2 regions of the Streptomyces sp. NPDC003035 genome follow, and region 2 is predicted to be linked to the other one. Evidence: predicted binding sites of a transcription regulator. Region 2 holds the regulator's gene; the other holds the start of a gene.

Region 1 (9,298 bases), on a different contig from region 2:
GACCGTGTGCAGCGCGTCGACGAGGAGGCCCAGCTCCACTCCGTAACCGACGGGGAACGGCAGCCGCTCGAGCAGCGAGCGCCGCGCCGCGTACTCGCCGCCCAGCGGCTGCACGAAACCGGCCAGCTGCGGCCAGTGCAGATTGAGCAGCGGCCGGGCCACCAGCTCCGTCACCCGACCCCCCTGACCTGGGGTGTCGCCGAGCGGGCGGTCGTACATCGCCTTCACGAAGTCGACGTCCGGGTCGGTGAGGAGAGGGCCGACGATGCCGGTGACGAAGTCCGCGGAGAAGTCCCGCAGATCCGCGTCGACGAAGCAGACGATGTCACCGTCGGTCACCATCAGTGACCGCCACAGCACCTCGCCCTTGCCGGGCACGGCCGGTATCCGCGGAAGGATCTCGTCCCGCGCCACCACCCGCGCCCCGGCCGCCGCCGCGACCTCGGCCGTACGGTCGGTGGAACCGGAGTCGATCACCACGAGCTCGTCGACCAGCGGGACCGCCTCGGACATCAGCTCGCGGCGGATCACGGAGACGATGTCGCCGACCGTCGCCTCCTCGTCGAGCGCGGGCAGCACCACGCTGACCGTCGTCCCCCGCTTGGCGGCCAGCAGCCGCTCCACCGGACGGTCTGCCACGGACCAGGACCGCCGGGCCAGCCAGCGCTCCACCTCATCCAGCAACGTGATCTCCATCTCGCGGTTCGGACGACCATCTCGCCCGCCCATGCCTTCGGTTACAGTCTTGAACAACGCGGACGCCCGATGCATGTCGGGGTACCGCCCGCGTTCCACAACCGAATACCGCTCATCCAGAGGGGCAGAGGGAAACGGCCCGTTGAAGCCCCGGCAACCCTCCAGTCGGTCTCGTCCGCAGTCGTCGCACTGCGCAGCGAGGCTCCCGGCTAGGGAAGGTGCCAAATCCGTCTCATGGCGACGTTCGTCATGGGAAAGATGAGGAGAAAGGGCCTCGCCTCCATGGCTGTACAGACTGTTTCCACCACCGAAACCCCCGCCGAGACGGTCAAGACCGTTGATCTCGGTCCCGCTTCCGGGCTTTCCTGCCGGGAATGCGGCGAGGTTTTCGCCCTCGGCCCCATCTTCGCCTGCGAGCTGTGTTTCGGCCCGCTCGAAGTCGCGTACGACCTCCCCACCGGTGACCCCGAGGCGCTGCGCAAGCAGATCGAGGCCGGCCCCGCCAACATCTGGCGCTACGCCCCGCTGCTGCCCGTCCCCGCCGACGTCGCCGAGAAGCCGAACCTGAACCCGGGCTGGACCAAGCTCGTCCAGGCCGACAACCTCGCCCGCGAGCTGGGCGTCGAGCCGGGCAAGCTCTTCGTCAAGGACGACTCCGGCAACCCGACGCACTCCTTCAAGGACCGCGTCGTCGCCCAGGCCCTGGAGGCCGCCCGCGCCTTCGGCTTCACCACGCTCTCCTGCTCCTCCACCGGCAACCTGGCCGGCGCCGTCGGCGCCGCGGCCGCCCGCGCCGGCTTCCGCTCCTGCGTGTTCATCCCGCACGACCTGGAGCAGGGCAAGGTCGTCATGGCCGCCGTCTACGGCGGCGAGCTCGTCGGCATCGAGGGCAACTACGACGACGTCAACCGCTTCTGCTCGGAGCTCATCGGCGACCCGCTGGGCGAGGGCTGGGGCTTCGTCAACGTCAACCTGCGCCCGTACTATGGCGAGGGCTCGAAGACGCTCGCGTACGAGATCTGCGAGCAGCTCGGCTGGGTCATCCCCGATCAGTTGGTCATCCCGATCGCCTCCGGCTCGCAGCTCACCAAGATCGACAAGGGTCTGCAGGAGCTCATCAAGCTGGGCCTCGTCGAGGACAAGCCGTACAAGATCTTCGGCGCCCAGGCTGAGGGCTGCTCCCCGGTGTCGGCGGCCTTCAAGGCCGGCCACGACGTCGTACGGCCCCAGAAGCCGAACACCATCGCCAAGTCCCTGGCGATCGGCAACCCGGCCGACGGCCCGTACGTCCTGGACATCGCGCGCCGTACGGGCGGTGCGGTGGAGGACGTGAACGACGAGCAGGTCGTCGAGGCGATCAAGATCCTGGCCCGTACCGAGGGCATCTTCGCCGAGACGGCGGGCGGCGTGACGGTCGGCGTGACGAAGAAGCTGGTCGAGGCCGGTCTCATCGACCCGAGCCTGACCACGGTCGTGCTCAACACCGGCGACGGCCTCAAGACCCTGGACGCGGTGGCCGAGACCTCCCAGGCGACCGCCACCATCCGCCCGAGCCTCGACGCGTTCCGCGACGCCGGCCTGGCCCACTGACCACCCTCGTCACGGAAGGCAGCACCACCATGAGCGTCAAGGTCCGCATCCCCACCATCCTCCGTACCTACACGGGCGGCCAGGCCGAGGTCGTCGCCGAGGGCGCGACCCTCTCCCAGGTCATCGCCGACCTGGAGAAGAACCACACGGGCATCGCGGCCCGCGTCCTGGACGACCAGGGCAAGCTGCGCCGCTTCGTGAACGTGTACGTCAACGACGACGACGTCCGTTTTGAGCAGGGCCTGGAGACGGCGACGCCGGACGGCGCCGGCGTCTCGATCATTCCCGCCGTCGCCGGCGGCTGCTGAGCCCTCGCATGACCCGCCGTAACCGAATTGCCCCCTCCGCTCGGGAAGCGGAGGGGGCAATTCTGCATGGTTGAACGCGGTAGAGTTGGGGAAGCCCCCCGGCTTCCCTTCGCTGCTCATGCCAGGCGCATATGAGAATGCGTCCGTGCGCGACAAGATGCAGCCAAAGTGTTCGAGTGTTGTGTACCTTCTGCGCACTTTGCCGGGCCCGACTTGCCCCGGAATTCAGTGAATTCTCCTGAATTCTCCTTTACGCCGCGCCCAGAATTCTCGCCCGATTGCCCTGTTGCAGAGGGCAGTTGGGCAGATACATTCAGCCGCGGTCGACGCGTTCCGGCGCAGGGTCTGACCCGGGTCCGCGAAGTGCGGTCCCGCGCAAGGGCCAGTAATAGGGGAGTTAGGCATGGCTCAGGGCACCGTCAAGTGGTTCAACGCGGAGAAGGGCTACGGCTTCATCGCGGTCGACGGTGGTGCGGATGTATTCGTCCACTACAGCGCGATCCAGATGGACGGTTACCGCACCCTTGAAGAGGGTCAGCGGGTCGAGTTCGAGATCTCGCAGGGCCAGAAGGGTCCGCAGGCGGACATGGTCAAGCTCGCCGTCTGAGCACGGCGCGATCGGCCACCACGTACGCACTCACGCGTTCTCATCGCCGAGGGGTCCGCATCCTGACCAGGATGCGGACCCCTCGTGCGTTCGCCGACGGCTTCGCCGGAGGGCGCCCGATCTCCGAGAGGCGCTTGCCCCCGCCCGTCGCCCGACCACCACCCCTCATCGACGTCCCTTCGGGACGGCCTTGCACTCTCCCGGGTCGAGTGCTAATCATTGGCGTTAGCACTCTGAAGGTGAGAGTGCTTACGAGGATCGGGCAGACGAGGCCCGCGGCCAGGTGGGGCAAGGAACCATCGGGCACGCAGGCCGTCCGTCGCGGGCGTCGGTTCGGTCCTGGAGCGTTATCCACCCCATGTCCGGGAGGACCACTTCACATGGCCAAGATCATCGCGTTCGACGAGGAGGCACGGCGCGGTCTCGAGCGCGGGATGAACCAGCTCGCCGACGCCGTCAAGGTCACCCTTGGCCCCAAGGGCCGGAACGTCGTCCTCGAGAAGAAGTGGGGCGCCCCCACGATCACCAACGATGGTGTGTCCATCGCCAAGGAGATCGAGCTCGAGGACCCGTACGAGAAGATCGGCGCCGAGCTGGTCAAGGAAGTCGCCAAGAAGACGGACGACGTCGCCGGTGACGGTACGACCACCGCGACCGTCCTCGCCCAGGCGCTCGTCCGCGAGGGCCTGCGCAACGTGGCGGCCGGCGCCAACCCGATGGCCCTCAAGCGCGGCATCGAGAAGGCCGTCGAGGCCGTCTCGGGCGCCCTGCTCGAGCAGGCCAAGGATGTCGAGACCAAGGAGCAGATCGCTTCCACGGCCTCCATCTCCGCCGCCGACACCCAGATCGGCGAGCTCATCGCCGAGGCGATGGACAAGGTCGGCAAGGAAGGCGTCATCACCGTCGAGGAGTCCCAGACCTTCGGTCTGGAGCTGGAGCTCACCGAGGGTATGCGCTTCGACAAGGGCTACATCTCGGCGTACTTCGCCACCGACATGGAGCGTATGGAGGCGTCCCTGGACGACCCGTACATCCTGATCGTCAACTCCAAGATCTCCTCCGTGAAGGACCTGCTCCCGCTCCTGGAGAAGGTCATGCAGTCGGGCAAGCCGCTGCTGATCATCGCCGAGGACGTCGAGGGCGAGGCCCTGTCGACCCTGGTCGTCAACAAGATCCGCGGCACCTTCAAGTCCGTCGCGGTCAAGGCCCCGGGCTTCGGCGACCGCCGCAAGGCCATGCTGAACGACATCGCCATCCTCACGGGCGGCACGGTCATCTCCGAGGAGGTCGGTCTCAAGCTCGAGAACGCCGGCCTGGACCTGCTGGGCCGCGCCCGCAAGGTCGTCATCACCAAGGACGAGACCACGATCGTCGACGGCTCCGGTGAGAGCGACCAGGTCGCCGGTCGCGTCAACCAGATCCGCGCCGAGATCGAGAACTCGGACAGCGACTACGACCGCGAGAAGCTGCAGGAGCGCCTGGCGAAGCTCGCCGGCGGTGTTGCGGTCATCAAGGCCGGTGCCGCCACCGAGGTCGAGCTCAAGGAGCGCAAGCACCGCATCGAGGACGCCGTTCGCAACGCGAAGGCGGCCGTCGAGGAGGGCATCGTCGCCGGTGGTGGCGTGGCCCTGCTGCAGGCCTCCTCGGTCTTCGAGAAGCTCGAGCTCGACCTGACGGGCGACGAGGCCACCGGTGCCAACATCGTCAAGCTGGCGCTCGAGGCCCCGCTGAAGCAGATCGCGATCAACGCCGGCCTCGAGGGCGGCGTCGTGGCGGAGAAGGTCCGCAACCTGCCCGTCGGCCACGGCCTGAACGCCGCGACCAACGAGTACGTGGACCTCATCGCCGAGGGCATCATCGACCCGGCGAAGGTGACGCGTTCCGCCCTGCAGAACGCGGCCTCCATCGCCGCGCTGTTCCTGACCACCGAGGCCGTCATCGCCGACAAGCCGGAGAAGGCGTCCGCGCCGGCCGGCGGCGGCATGCCGGGCGGTGACATGGACTTCTGATCCTCCCGGATCGGTAGTTCATCGCTGTACGCGACCGAGGGCGGCACCCCTGTTGGGGGTGCCGCCCTCGGGCGTTCGGGGTGATGCTGGTGGGAGGACCCCCACGGCGGGAGAGCGGACCATGATCACGCTGCTGACGACACCGACCGACCGCGAGCTGGTCATCACCCGGACCTTCGACGCCCCGCCCGCCCGCGTGTGGGAGGCGTGGACGAAGCCCGAGCACGTCCGCCAGTGGTACGGGGTCGCCGCCCTGCCCACGGTGGTCTGCGAGATCGACCTGCGCGTCGGCGGCGCGTGGCGCTGGGGACAGAAGGCGCCCGACGGCCGGGAGATCGTCTTCTCGGGGACGTACGAGGAGATCGTGCCGGGCGAGCGGCTGGTCTACACGGAGACCTTCGAGCTGATGCCGGGCCCGCCGGTCCACGTGACCCTCACCTTCGACGACACCCCGGACGGCGGCACGGCCCTCACCAGCACCTCGCTGTGGCCGTCGACGGAGATCCGCGACCAGGCGCTGGCGACCGGAATGGAGGATGGGGTGAAGGAGGAGTACGACCGGCTGGCCGAGTACCTCCGCACGATGTGAGCTTGATCGTTCCCCGGCTGACGGCCGGGTCCTTCGCCGTGCGCCGGTGGGAGCGCGCCGACCTGCCCCTCGTGGAGGAGGCGTCGTCGGACCCGTACATCCCGCTGATCACCACCGTGCCGCCGGTGTACTCCGAGTCGGAGGGCGAGGCGTTCGTCCGGCGCCAGTGGGCCCGCTCGGAGACCGCCGCCGGCTATCCCTTCGTCATCGTCCGCCGCCGTGACGAGCGGCCCGTCGGCATGATCGGCCTCTGGCTCCGCGACCTGCCCGAGGGCCGTGCGACCCTCGGCTACTGGATCGCCCCGTCCTGCCGCGGCGAGGGCGCGGCCGGGGCGGCGCTCACGGCCGTGAGCGACTGGGCGCTGGGCGAACTGGGCATCCCTCGCCTCCAGTTGCTGGTCGAACCCTGGAACGAGGCCTCGGCCCGTACGGCGGAGCGGGCGGGGTTCGTACGGGAGGGGCTGCTGCGGTCCTGGCAGGAAGTGGGCGGGGAGCGGCGGGACATGGTGATGTACGGGCGGGTGGCGATGCCGACGGGGCCCGGGCTTGGGGATCCGGTGACCGGGGAACGCTGAAGAGAGGCCGAGGGGAGGCCGAGGCCGAGGGGAAGCCGAGCGGAGCCGGATCGCGGGGGTGGGCCGATGAGTCGCCGGAAACTGCCGTACCTCGATTACGTGGGGAAGACGTTCCCCACCCAGGAAGCGGACGAGCCGGTCGAGCCGCGCGACGGCACGATCCGCGTGCACGAGCACGTCTTCCGCCGGTCGCTCGACGGGAAGCAGGCCCCTTCCGTCTTCCTCGTGCGGACCCCGGGGCCCGTGGACGGCTCGCGGGGCCTCGTCCCCTGCACGCCGGAGGCGAGCCGTCGCTGGGCGCGGGCCGCCGTCGCCTACATCACCGCCGTGGACGAGGTCACCGACGCACTGTGGGCAGCCCGCCGACGTGCCGCGTCCGTCCCCCGGTGGAGGACCTTCGCCGCGCGCCGCGCCCTGCGCGACTGGGAGGAGACGCGGCAGCGGTACGAGCGGGTGATGCGGGAGGCCGGTGAGGCGTACGAGCCCGTCGGCCGGGAGATCCGGCAGGCGATCCAGGCCGAGAAGGACAAGGCCGCCGAGCGGGCGCGCGAACTGGCCCGGCGGGAGGAGGAGGCCCGGCGTCGCAGGGCGCGGCTGGCCGAGCGGGCGATCTGGGGCCGGGCGGTGGTGACGGAACCGGGCTGGCGGGCGGTGTGCGTCTTCCGGCACGACGTCCCGCGCGGCGAGGCTCCCGACACGGCCTCCCCAAAGGAGAGTCCGCATCTCGACCTGCCGGGTCTGCGCCGGGCGCTCAGGGAGCTGGACCTGCCCCATGTCCTGTGGGACGGCCCCGCGCTCGCCGAGACGGAGCGCGAGCTGGAGGGCGTCAGCTTCGGGCGCTGGTGGCGGGAGCTGTTCCACGAGGACTACCGCACGCTCACGGAGCGCCCGCCCAGCGGGGAGTATCCGGGCGGGGGATCCTCCAGCGGGGGTTCCTCCAGTGGGGGTTCAGGCCGCCGGGGGAACCCTTCCGGCGGGACCGGTACCAGCGGCTCGGGAGGCTTCAGCGGCGGCTTCAGCTGCGTCGGCGGCTTCTGACGCCGGGGCAACGGCTTGGGTGCGCCGGCCTCGGTGTTCCGTGCGAGACCGGCGCGCCCGTCGTCGTCGTGTGCGGCCTACCAGGTGACCGGGCGGCCCCCGAAGGCCGCGACGAGGCGGCCGTCCGCGGCGTAGGACCAGCTCAGAGCCCCGGCGTACGAGGAGCATCGGGAGCCGTTCGAGCCGGACCAGAACTGGTTCGTGCCGTCGACGTCACCGATGGTCCGGTCGTTCGTCCCGCTGCTGGTGCTACGGCAGGAGGTGTTGCTCCGGAACACCGACGTGCCCGCGTCGAAGGAGAAGTTGCGCTGGGCGTTGTCGATGCTGATGTTGTTCGAGACCGTCATCGAGCCCGGGTTGCTGTTGTACGTGAACCCGTGCTTGCCGTTGTGGAAGGCGATCGTGCGCCGGACGACGTGGTCGACCTTGATGTCCTCGCCGCCGAGCTTGAAGCCGTTGCGGTCACCGGCGCCGGCCTGCGAGCCGTCGCTGAGGGTGCCGTTGTCGTACGCGAGGGAGTCCTCGATGGTCACCACGCCGATGGGGCCGGTGTCCGTCTTGGTGTACAGGTCCCAGCCGTCGTCGATGTTGTGGTGGGCCACGGCGTAGCGGAAGACGTTGCCGCTGCCGACGGTGAGCTTGGCGGCGAAACCGTCGGCGTCCTCGCCGTCGGAGTCGGCGTTGTCGTGCGACTCGGCGCTCAGGACGAGGTTGTTGGACGGCCACTGCTCGCGGGGGGTGGTGGAGGCGATGCGCGAGAGCTGGAGGCCGGTGTCGCGGTTGAAGCGGGTCACCGTGCGCTCGATGACGTTGTTGCTGCCGCCGACGAAGATCCCGTTGTCGCCGGCGCGCTCGACGACGATGCCGTTGACGTGCCAGTACGACCCGTTGAGGGCGAGGCCGCGGTTGGCGGGGTCCTCGGTCATGGCGGAGAAGTTCAGCACCGGGGTCTCGCCGGGGTAGGCGGAGAGCTTCTTCCGGGCGGCGGCCGTGCCGTTGTTGGCGGGCGGGACGGTGATCGTCGTGGAGTGACGGTAGGTGCCGCCGCGGAGGTAGATGGTCCCGCCGGGGGCGATGCGGGCGATCGCCGAGGTGAGCGTCGTGGGGTCGGACTGGGTGCCGGAGGCGTTGTCGGTGCCGTTCGGCGCGACGTACAGCGCGCTGCTCGTCGGCGGCGGTGTGGTGTCGCCCGTCGTCGTGACGTTCAGGGAGTCGATGTTGGGCAGGCCGGCGGAGGTGGTGGGGCTGAGCCGGATGGTGTTGCTGCCTGCGGTGAGCGTCACGGTCAGGGTCTTGGTGGCCCAGGTGGACCAGGCGCCCGTGGCCTCGAAGGACGGCGTCTGGACGGTGGACCCGTTGACGACGAGGCCGGCGGGGCGCGCGGCGGTCCCGCCGTTGGCGAACCGGACGGCGAGCGTCGCGGTGCCGGCGGCGGGGGCGTTCACGGTGAACTGGGCGGAGGCGCCGACGGCGTTGGTGCCGTTGCAGAAGCCGCTGCCGGTGAAGCCGGACCAGTCGGACTCGATGGCGCCGGTGCAGACGGCGGGGGAGGCCTCGGCCTCGTACAGGGTGGAGGCGGCGTGGGCGGTGGTTCCGGACAGGGCGACGAGGGTGCCTGCCACGAGGCTGACGCACGCCGTGACGGATCGCAGATGCATCGTGGGGTCTCCAGAGTGGGGAAGGGAGGGCGTTCCGGGACTGGACGAGAAAGCGCTTTCACCGGAAGCTAGGGGCGTGGTCGTGGACGCGTCAATAGTCGCGTACATGATTAGTGTTCAGGTGAGTGAACGCGGTCGAGGCGCCGGGGGGCCGGCCCTGGAGAGGGGCGGGCTTCATGCCCCGCTGGTCACTGCCGGTGGGTGGCGGAACCCCCGACGCCCGTACGG
Region 2 (9,298 bases):
CGCCCAACTCCGCCTGGTCTTCCGCTCAGGCGAGGGCCGCGCGGTGGCCGGCTTCCCCCTGGGCGAGGGCGAGATCATCGGCGGCGGGGGCCACTGGCTCAACCTCAACGAGCCCGGGGTGGTGCGCCGCTTCCTCGACGAGGCCGTGGCGCGCGGCCTGCTTCCGGTGGCGAACGGGGTGACGGAGGAGGACGGCTGGCCGCTCTTCGACGCGATCGTGGCCGACCGGGCGCCTCAGGAGGACGACCGCTAGGGCCTTGGGGGGTGGCTAGGACCAGCGGCCCGTGCGGCCCAGCAGCAGTGCGGTGGCCGCCGTACCGGCCGTGGAGGTACGGAGCACGCTGTGGCCGAGACGGTACGGCTTCGCGCCCGCCGACTCGAAAGCCGCCAACTCCTCCGGCGACACGCCCCCTTCGGGCCCGACGACCAGCACGATCTCGCCCTCGGCGGGGAGTTCGGCGTCGGCGAGCGCGCCACTGGGATGGTCCCGGTCCTCGTGCAGGACGACGGCCAGGTCGGCGCCCGCCAGGAGCGCCGTCACCTGCTTGGTGGTCATCGCGTCCGCGACCTCGGGGAAACGGGTACGGCGCGACTGCTTGCCGGCCTCGCGCGCGGTCGCCCGCCACTTGGCGAGGGCCTTCAGACCGCGGTCACCCTTCCACTGGGTGATGCAGCGGGACGCGGCCCACGGCACGATCGCGTCGACGCCCGTCTCCGTCATGATCTCGACGGCGAGTTCGCCCCGGTCGCCCTTGGGCAGTGCCTGGACGACGGTGATACGGGGCGCGGGCTCCGGGTCCTCGTGCACCGCGGTGACGTCGGCGGTCAGCTGGTCCTTGCCCTCGGCTGCGGTCACCACACACTCCGCCCAGGCACCCCGCCCGTCCGTGAGGACGAGCTCCTCCCCCGCGCGCAGCCGCTTCACGGAGACGGCGTGGCGGCCCTCGGGACCGTCGAGGAGGAAGGTGCCGGGGCCGCCGGGGACGGCCTCGACGACGAAGACGGGTGCGGTCATGAGGCGCTCCTGTGGGCCTGCGCGGTGAGTGCGGTGTCGAGTTCGGCGGCCAGCACCTCGACCAGTTGTCCCGCCGGGAGTTCGCGGGCCAGCCGGTGGCCCTGGCCGGCCCACAGGGCCATGCCCTGGGCGTCCCCGGCGGTGGCGGCGGCCTTGCGCAGGGGGGCGGTGAGGTGGTGGACCTCGGGGTAGGCGGCGGGGGCGTACGGCCCGTGCTCGCGCATGAAGCGGTTGACGAGCCCGCGCGCCGGGCGCCCGGAGAAGGCCCGGGTGAGCTCGGTGCGGACGAAGAGGGGGTCGGTCATGGCCCGCTTGTGCAGGGCGTGCGCGCCCGATTCGGGGCAGACGAGGAACGCGGTGCCGAGCTGGGCGGCGTCGGCCCCGGCGGCCAGGACGGCGGCGATCTGCGCCCCGCGCATGATCCCGCCGGTCGCGACGATCGGCAGCTGCACGGCCTCCCGGACCTGCGTGACGAGCGTCAGGAGCCCGGTCCCGGCGAGGGCGGCGTCCGGGTCGTCGCGGTGCGTGCCCTGGTGCCCGCCGGCCTCGACGCCCTGCACACAGACGGCGTCTGCCCCGGCGCGCTGCGCGGCCTGGGCCTCCTCGAACGAGGTGACGGTGACGATCGTGAACGTACCGGCGCGGGCGAACGCGTCGAAGGTGTCGCGGCCGGGGCAGCCGAAGGTGAAGGAGACGACGGGGACCGGGTCCTCCAGGAGGATCGCGAGCTTGGCGTCGTAGCCGTCGTCCCGCCCGCTGTCGGCGTCGCCGAGCTGCGTCTCGTACCAGGTGGCCTCACCGGCGAGCTGGTGCCGGTACACCTCGATGGCGGCGGGGTCGGTGGGCTGTCCGCTCTGCGGCATGAAGAGGTTGACGCCGAAGGGCTGCCCGGTCAGCCCGCGCACCTGCTTGATCTCCTGGTACAGCCCGCCGGCGGTCTTGTACCCCCCGGCGAGGAACCCGAGCCCGCCGGCCTCGCAGACGGCACCGACGAGCTGCGGAGAGGATGCGCCACCCGCCATGGGGGCCTGCACGATCGGGTAACGGGAGAGATCGCTCAGTGCGGTGGACATGCGGGCATCGTTTCATGACGTGGGTCGGGGACCGAATCGATGGTTCCGGTGGTACGGGGAAGGGGCGGCCCCCGCGATGACGCGGGCGCCGCCCCTTCCGTACCGTCGCCTACCGGCTGTCGAACGCGTCGCGCCTACCGGCCGTTGAACGCGTCCTTCAGGCGCGAGAACAGCCCCTGCTGCCCCGGCTGACTGTGCTGACCCGGGGACCGACCCCCGGACCCCCAGCAGTCACGCCTACCGCCCGTTGAACGCGTCCTTCAGGCGCGAGAACAGCCCCTGCTGCCCCGGCTGACTGTGCTGACCCGGGGGCCGACCCCCGGACCCCCAGCAGCCCCGCCTACCGCCCGTTGAACGCATCCTTCAGCCGCGAGAACAGCCCCTGCTGCCCCGGCTGGAACTGGCCCGTCGGCCGCTCCTCGCCGCGCAGCTTCGCCAGTTCGCGCAGCAGCCGCTCCTGCTCCGGGTCCAGCTTCGACGGGGTCATGACCTCGACGTGCACGATCAGGTCGCCGCGACCTCCGCCGCGCAGGTGCGTGATGCCGCGCCCGTGCAGCGGGATCGACTGGCCGGACTGCGTGCCCGGCCGGATGTCGACCTCCTCCATGCCGTCGAGCGTCTGCAGCGGCACCTTCGTGCCGAGTGCGCCCGCCGTCATGGGGATGGTGACCGTGCAGTGCAGGTCGTCGCCCCGTCGCTGGAAGGTCTCGTGCGGGACCTCGTGGATCTCGACGTACAGGTCACCGGCGGGGCCGCCGCCGGGGCCGACCTCACCCTCGCCGGCCAGCTGGATACGGGTGCCGTTGTCGACACCGGCCGGGATCTTCACGGTCAGCGTCCGGCGCGACCGCACCCGCCCGTCGCCCGCGCACTCCGGGCACGGGGTCGGGACGACCGTGCCGAAGCCCTGGCACTGGGGGCAGGGGCGGGAGGTCATGACCTGGCCCAGGAAGGACCGGGTGACCTGCGAGACCTCGCCGCGGCCGCGGCACATGTCACAGGTCTGCGCGGAGGTGCCGGGCGCGGCGCCCTCGCCCGAACACGTCGTACAGACGACGGCCGTGTCGACCTGGATGTCCTTGGTCGTGCCGAAGGCGGCCTCGTTGAGGTCGATCTCCAGCCGGATCATGGCGTCCTGGCCGCGGCGGGTGCGCGAGCGCGGCCCGCGCTGCGACGCCGTACCGAAGAACGCGTCCATGATGTCCGAGAAGTTCCCGAAGCCGCCCTGGCCGAAGCCACCGGCTCCGCCGCCACCGCCGGACGCGGACAGCGGGTCGCCGCCGAGGTCGTAGACCTGCTTCTTCTGCGGGTCCGACAACACCTCGTAGGCGGCGTTGATCTCCTTGAAGCGCTCCTGCGTCTTCGGATCGGGATTCACATCCGGGTGCAGCTCGCGCGCGAGCCGCCGGAATGCCTTCTTGATCTCGTCCTGGGACGCGTCGCGGCGCACGCCGAGTACGGCGTAGTAGTCCGTGGCCACTTACGACTCCGCCAGGATCTGTCCGACGTAACGTGCCACTGCGCGTACCGCTCCCATCGTTCCGGGGTAGTCCATGCGGGTCGGTCCGACCACGCCGAGTTTGGCGACTGCCTCGTCGCCCGAACCGTAGCCGACCGCGACGACGGACGTGGAGGTGAGCCCTTCGTGGGCGTTCTCGTGCCCGATCCGTACGGTCATGCCCGAGTCCTTGGCCTCGCCGAGCAGCTTGAGGAGCACGACCTGCTCCTCCAATGCTTCAAGGACGGGCCTGATCGTGAGGGGGAAGTCATGTCCGAAGCGGGTGAGATTGGCGGTGCCGCCGATCATCAGCCGCTCCTCGTGCTCCTCCACCAGGGTTTCGAGCAGGGTCGCGAGCACCGTCGACACCGTGCCGCGGTCCTCCGTCTCCTCGAACGACTCCGGAAGATCTTGCACCAGCTGCGGCACGTCCGCGAAACGGCGGCCGACGACCCGGCTGTTGAGCCGGGCCCGCAGGTCCGCGAGCGAGGTCTCGCCGAACGGCGCGGGGCAGTCGATCATCCGCTGCTCGACCCGGCCCGTGTCCGTGATCAGCACGAGCATCAGGCGGGCGGGGGCGAGCGAGAGCAGCTCCACGTGCCGGACCGTCGAGCGGGTCAGCGACGGGTACTGCACGACGGCGACCTGCCGGGTCAGCTGCGCGAGCAGCCGGACCGTACGGCCGACGACGTCGTCGAGGTCGACCGCGCCGTCGAGGAAGTTGTGGATCGCGCGCCGCTCGGGCGTCGACAGCGGCTTGACGCCGGCGAGCCGGTCGACGAAGAGGCGGTAGCCCTTGTCGGTCGGGATGCGTCCGGCGCTGGTGTGGGGCTGGGCGATGTAGCCCTCGTCCTCCAGGACGGCCATGTCGTTGCGCACGGTGGCGGGCGAGACGCCGAGCTTGTGGCGCTCCGTGAGCGCCTTGGAGCCCACCGGCTCCTCCGTCCCGACATAGTCCTGGACGATGGCGCGCAGCACCTCGAGTCTGCGTTCGCTGAGCATCGCGCACACCTCCAGCTGTCGTATCGGCTTGCTTGGGTTGCTCCGCTTTTGGCACTCGCCCTGCCCGAGTGCCAGCAAACCCCAGGCCAGTGTACGGCGGCGGGCATCGCTCCTGGCAAGGAGGCCGCTTCGGAGGTCGCGTCGTAGCGGATAGCGTCGCGGTATGGATGTTGCGTGGGAAGAGTTCGGCTGGGAGCGGCTCGGGGACGGGGTGGGACGGCGCCGACTGCCCCATTGGGACGCCACGGTGGGCCTGGTGGTGGGCGAGAAGGCGGTGCTGCTCTACGACACGGGCTCCACGATCCGGGAGGGCGCCGAGCTGCGGGCTCAGGTCGAGGCGCTGACGGGCGGCCGGAGAGTGACGCACATCGCACTGAGCCACCCCCACTTCGATCATGTGCTGGGCACGGCGGCGTTCGCGGGTGCGGAGGTGTACGGAGCGGTGGGCGTCGACGCACTGCTGCGGCGGGAGGGGCAGGAGCTGTTCACGGACGCGGTACGCCAGGGGGTGGACCCGGAGGCCGCGGCGGAGGCGGTCGACGTCCTGGTGGCGCCCCACCACACGGTGTCGGGCGAGTGGACGCTGGACCTGGGCGGCCGCCAGGTGCTCCTCGCGAACGTGGGGCCGGGCCACACGAGCCATGACCTGGTGCTCCTCGTCCCGGCCGGCACGGAGGAGATCGTGTTCTGCGGCGACCTGGTCGAGGAGTCGGGCGAGCCGCAGGCGGGGCCGGACGCGGTGCCGTCGCGCTGGCCGGACGCCCTGGACCGGCTCCTCGGTCTGGGCGGGGAGGCCGCGGTGTACGTGCCGGGCCACGGCGCGGTCGTGGACGCGACATTCGTCCGCGCGCAGCGGGATGAACTGGCACGCCGCTTCGGAGTGTCATAACGTCCCCCAAATGCGCAGCTACAACCCGGACCTGACGCCCCCTTGGAAGCGCTCCGCGCCCGTGCCGGAGGTCCCGGCGGAGGCCGATCTCGTGGTCGAGGAGGTGTCGACGGGCTTCTGCGGGGCGGTGATCCGCTGCGAGGCGGGCACGGTGACGCTGGAGGACCGCTTCGGCAAGCACCGGGTCTTCCCGATGGAACCGCGCGGGTTCCTGCTGGAGGGCCGGGTGGTCACCCTGGTCCGCCCTTCCGCCTCCCCCGCGCGCCCCACCCGCACGGCCTCCGGCTCGATCGCGGTCCCGGGCGCACGGGCCCGGGTCGCACGGGCGGGCCGGATCTACGTGGAGGGCCGCCACGACGCCGAGCTCGTGGAACGGGTCTGGGGCGACGACCTGCGCATCGAGGGCGTGGTGGTGGAGTACCTGGAGGGCATCGACGACCTTCCGGCCATCGTCGCGGACTTCGCCCCGGCGGCGGACGCGCGGCTGGGGATCCTGGTCGACCATCTGGTCCCCGGCTCGAAGGAGTCCCGCATCGCGGCGCAGGTCACGTCTCCGGACGTGCTGATCGTGGGCCACCCGTACATCGACGTCTGGGAGGCGGTGAAGCCGTCGTCCGTGGGCATCGCGGCGTGGCCGACGGTCCCGCACGGCCAGGACTGGAAGACGGGCATCTGCCGGACGCTGGGCTGGCCGGAGAACACGGGCGCGGCCTGGCAGCACATCCTGTCGCGGGTCCACTCCTACAAGGACCTGGAACCGGAACTCCTGGGCGCGGTGGAACGACTGATCGACCACGTGACCGTGCCCTGACCTCCGGTCGGCTCATTGTGGCGACTGACGCCCGGCCCTTTCTCCGCACTCGGGCGGAGGTGTTCCGTCGATCAGTTCGTCTACACGGCCGAGCAGGTCTCGCTCCCCGCGACAGCGGGGGTACGGCTACCGCCGGGCGTCGTCCTCGTCAGTCCACCAGATCCCGCACCACCGCATCGGCGAGCAACCGCCCCCGCAGGGTCAGCACGGCGCGCCCGCGAACGTACGGCTCAGGCGCGAGGAGCCCGTCGGCGTGCGCCCTGTCGGCCGCCGCAAGCCCCGCGGGCTTGAGCAGCGACAGCTCGACGCCCTCCCGGAGCCGGAGCTCCAGAAGCACCCGCTCGACGCGCCGGTCCTCCGCCGACAGCACCTCGCGCCCCGCGCCGGGAGACCGGCCCTCCCCCAGCGCCGCCGCGTACGCGCCCGGGTGCTTCACGTTCCACCACCGCACCCCGCCCACGTGCGAGTGCGCCCCCGGCCCCGCGCCCCACCAGTCGGCGCCGCGCCAGTACAGCTCGTTGTGGAGGCAGCGCCCGGCCTCCGAGGTGGCCCAGTTCGACACCTCGTACCACTCGAAGCCGGCCTCCGCGAAGACCGAGTCCGCGATCAGGTACCGGTCCGCGTGCACGTCGTCGTCGGTCATCGGGACCTCGCCGCGCCGGATCCGCCGCGCCAGCTGCGTACCCTCCTCGACGATCAGCGCATAGGCGCTGACGTGGTCGGGGCCCGCGCCGATCGCCGCGTCGAGCGACGCCCGCCAGTCGTCGTCGGACTCCCCCGGCGTGCCGTAGATGAGGTCCAGGTTGACGTGCTCGAAACCCGCCGCCCGCGCCTCCGCGACGCACGCCTCGGGCCGCCCGGGTGTGTGGGTGCGATCCAGGGCCTTCAGGACGTGCTGACGGGCGCTCTGCATGCCGAACGAGATCCGGTTGAAGCCCCCGGCCCTCAGCTCGGCCAGATACGCCGGGTCCACCGACTCCGGGTTCGCCTCCGTCGTCACCTCGGCGTCGTCCGCGAGCCCGAACTCGTCCCGGATCGCCCGCAGCATCCGTACGAGGTCCCCGGCGGCGAGCAGCGTCGGCGTGCCCCCGCCCACGAAGACGGTCCGCACCGGCCGCGGGTCGTCGCCGAGGACCTTCCGGGCGAGTCGTATCTCCTCCACGACCTGCCCGGCGTAGTTGTCCCGGGAGGCGAGCACGCCGCCGGCACCGCGCAGCTCGCTCGCGGTGTACGTGTTGAAGTCGCAGTAGCCGCACCGCGTGGCGCAGTACGGCACGTGCAGATAGAACCCGAGCGGCCGTTCCCCGGCCCCTTCCAGGGCGTGCGCGGGCAGCGCCCCGTCCTCGGGCATGGGCTCACCATCGGGCAGTACGGAAGGCATGAACCCATTGTCCCGTACTGCCCGAGGTAAGCCTTCAGCCTGTGGACAACCCTGCGGAAGAGCCCCGGGCCGTTGCCTCTACGCCTCGCGGGAGCCCGCGTACATGTCCTCGATCAGGTCCTTGTACGTCCGCTCCACCACCGGCCGCTTCAGCTTCAGCGACGGCGTCAGCTCGCCGTGCTCGATGTCGAGGTCGCGCGGCAGCAGGCGGAACTTCTTGATCGTCTGCCAGCGCTGGAGCCCCTCGTTGAGGCGGTCGACGTACCCCTGGATCAGCTTCTCGGCCTGCGGGGAGGCGACGATCTCGGCGTAGGACCTGCCGCCGAGGCCGTTCTCGGCGGCCCAGCCGAGGATGGTGGGCTCGTCGAGGGCGATGAGCGCCGTGCAGAAGTTCCGGTCGGCGCCGTGGACCAGGATGTTGGAGACGAACGGGCAGACGGCCTTGAACTGGCCCTCGACCTCGGCCGGGGCGATGTACTTGCCGCCGGACGTCTTGATCAGGTCCTTCTTGCGGTCGGTGATGCGGAGGTAGCCGTCGGCCGACAGTTCGCCGATGTCGCCGGTGTGGAACCAGCCGTCGGACTCCAGGACCTCCGCCGTCTTCTCCGGCAGACCGTGATAGCCCTCCATGATGCCGGGGCCGCGCAGCAGGATCTCGCCGTCGTCGGCGATGCGGACCTCACAGCCGGGGAGCGGCTTGCCGACGGTGCCGGTGCGGTAGGCCTCGCCCGGGTTGACGAAGGAGGCGGCGCTGCTCTCCGTCAGGCCGTAGCCCTCCAGGATGTGAATGCCGGCGCCGGCGAAGAAGAAGCCGATCTCGGGCGAGAGGGCGGCGGAACCGGAGACGGCGGCGCGCAGCCGGCCGCCGAAGGCCTCGCGGAGCTTCGAGTAGACGAGCGCGTCCGCGACCTTGTGCTTGGCGGTGAGGCCGAAGGGGGCGGAGGCGGTGCCGGTGCGGCGGAAGTTGTCCTGGGTGGTCTTGGCGTACTCGCGGGCGACTCCGGCCGCCCACTGGAAGATCTTGTACTTGGCACCGCCGCCGGCCCGGGCCTTGGCGGCGACTCCGTTGTAGACCTTCTCGAAGATGCGCGGCACGGCGGCCATGTAGGTCGGCTGGACGACCGGCAGGTTCTCGATGATCTTGTCGACGCGGCCGTCGACGGCCGTGACGTGCCCGACCTCGATCTGGCCGGAGGTCAGGACCTTGCCGAAGACGTGCGCGAGCGGCAGCCAGAGGTACTGGACGTCGTCCTTGGTGACCAGGCCGGTCGCCGCGATGGCCTTGGCCATGTAGGACCAGTTGTCGTGCGGCAGGCGGACGCCCTTGGGCCGTCCGGTGGTGCCGGAGGTGTAGATGAGGGTGGCGAGCTGACCGGCGGTGATGGCCGAGACCCGCTCCTTCACCGCGTCGGCGTGCTTCTCGAGGTACGCCTTGCCGCGCGCCTCCAGGTCGGCGAGGGACAGGACCCAGTCGTCGGTCTCCACGCCCGTGGGGTCGACGACCACGACGTGGTGGAGGTTCGGCAGGTCGGCGCGGCGCTCGACAGCCTTGGCGACCTGGGCCGCGTCCTCCGCGATCAGCACCTTGGACTCGGAGTCGGAGAGGATGAACGCCGACTCCTCGGCGTT

Evidence for each region. The regulator HrcA, encoded in region 2, represses chaperone genes, less so after heat shock. The targets are predictions, from matches to a motif close to TTNGCACTCNGNNNNNCNGAGTGCNAA.
Region 1: groL (chaperonin GroEL) is a predicted target of HrcA. The motif match lies at 3,391-3,417, and genes of this name have one in related genera.

The regions. Positions count from the first base shown of each region.
Region 1 covers NZ_JBIAPJ010000005.1:511,737-521,034, reverse strand. Annotated here, with positions in the region: gene ACFYV5_RS19170 (glucosyl-3-phosphoglycerate synthase) at 1-684, opposite strand, end outside; SAM riboswitch class I at 806-961, shown strand; gene thrC (threonine synthase) at 979-2,286, shown strand; gene ACFYV5_RS19160 (MoaD/ThiS family protein) at 2,316-2,594, shown strand; gene ACFYV5_RS19155 (cold-shock protein) at 2,998-3,201, shown strand; gene groL (chaperonin GroEL) at 3,582-5,210, shown strand; gene ACFYV5_RS19145 (SRPBCC family protein) at 5,332-5,799, shown strand; gene ACFYV5_RS19140 (GNAT family N-acetyltransferase) at 5,802-6,374, shown strand; gene ACFYV5_RS19135 (hypothetical protein) at 6,441-7,412, shown strand; gene ACFYV5_RS19130 (carbohydrate-binding protein) at 7,490-9,070, opposite strand.
Region 2 covers NZ_JBIAPJ010000006.1:62,626-71,923, forward strand. Annotated here, with positions in the region: gene ACFYV5_RS20195 (hypothetical protein) at 1-253, shown strand, start outside; gene ACFYV5_RS20200 (16S rRNA (uracil(1498)-N(3))-methyltransferase) at 269-1,015, opposite strand; gene ACFYV5_RS20205 (nitronate monooxygenase) at 1,012-2,088, opposite strand; gene dnaJ (molecular chaperone DnaJ) at 2,429-3,568, opposite strand; gene hrcA (heat-inducible transcriptional repressor HrcA) at 3,569-4,588, opposite strand; gene ACFYV5_RS20220 (MBL fold metallo-hydrolase) at 4,752-5,477, shown strand; gene ACFYV5_RS20225 (DUF3097 domain-containing protein) at 5,488-6,288, shown strand; gene hemW (radical SAM family heme chaperone HemW) at 6,437-7,669, opposite strand; gene ACFYV5_RS20235 (AMP-dependent synthetase/ligase) at 7,748-9,298, opposite strand, start outside.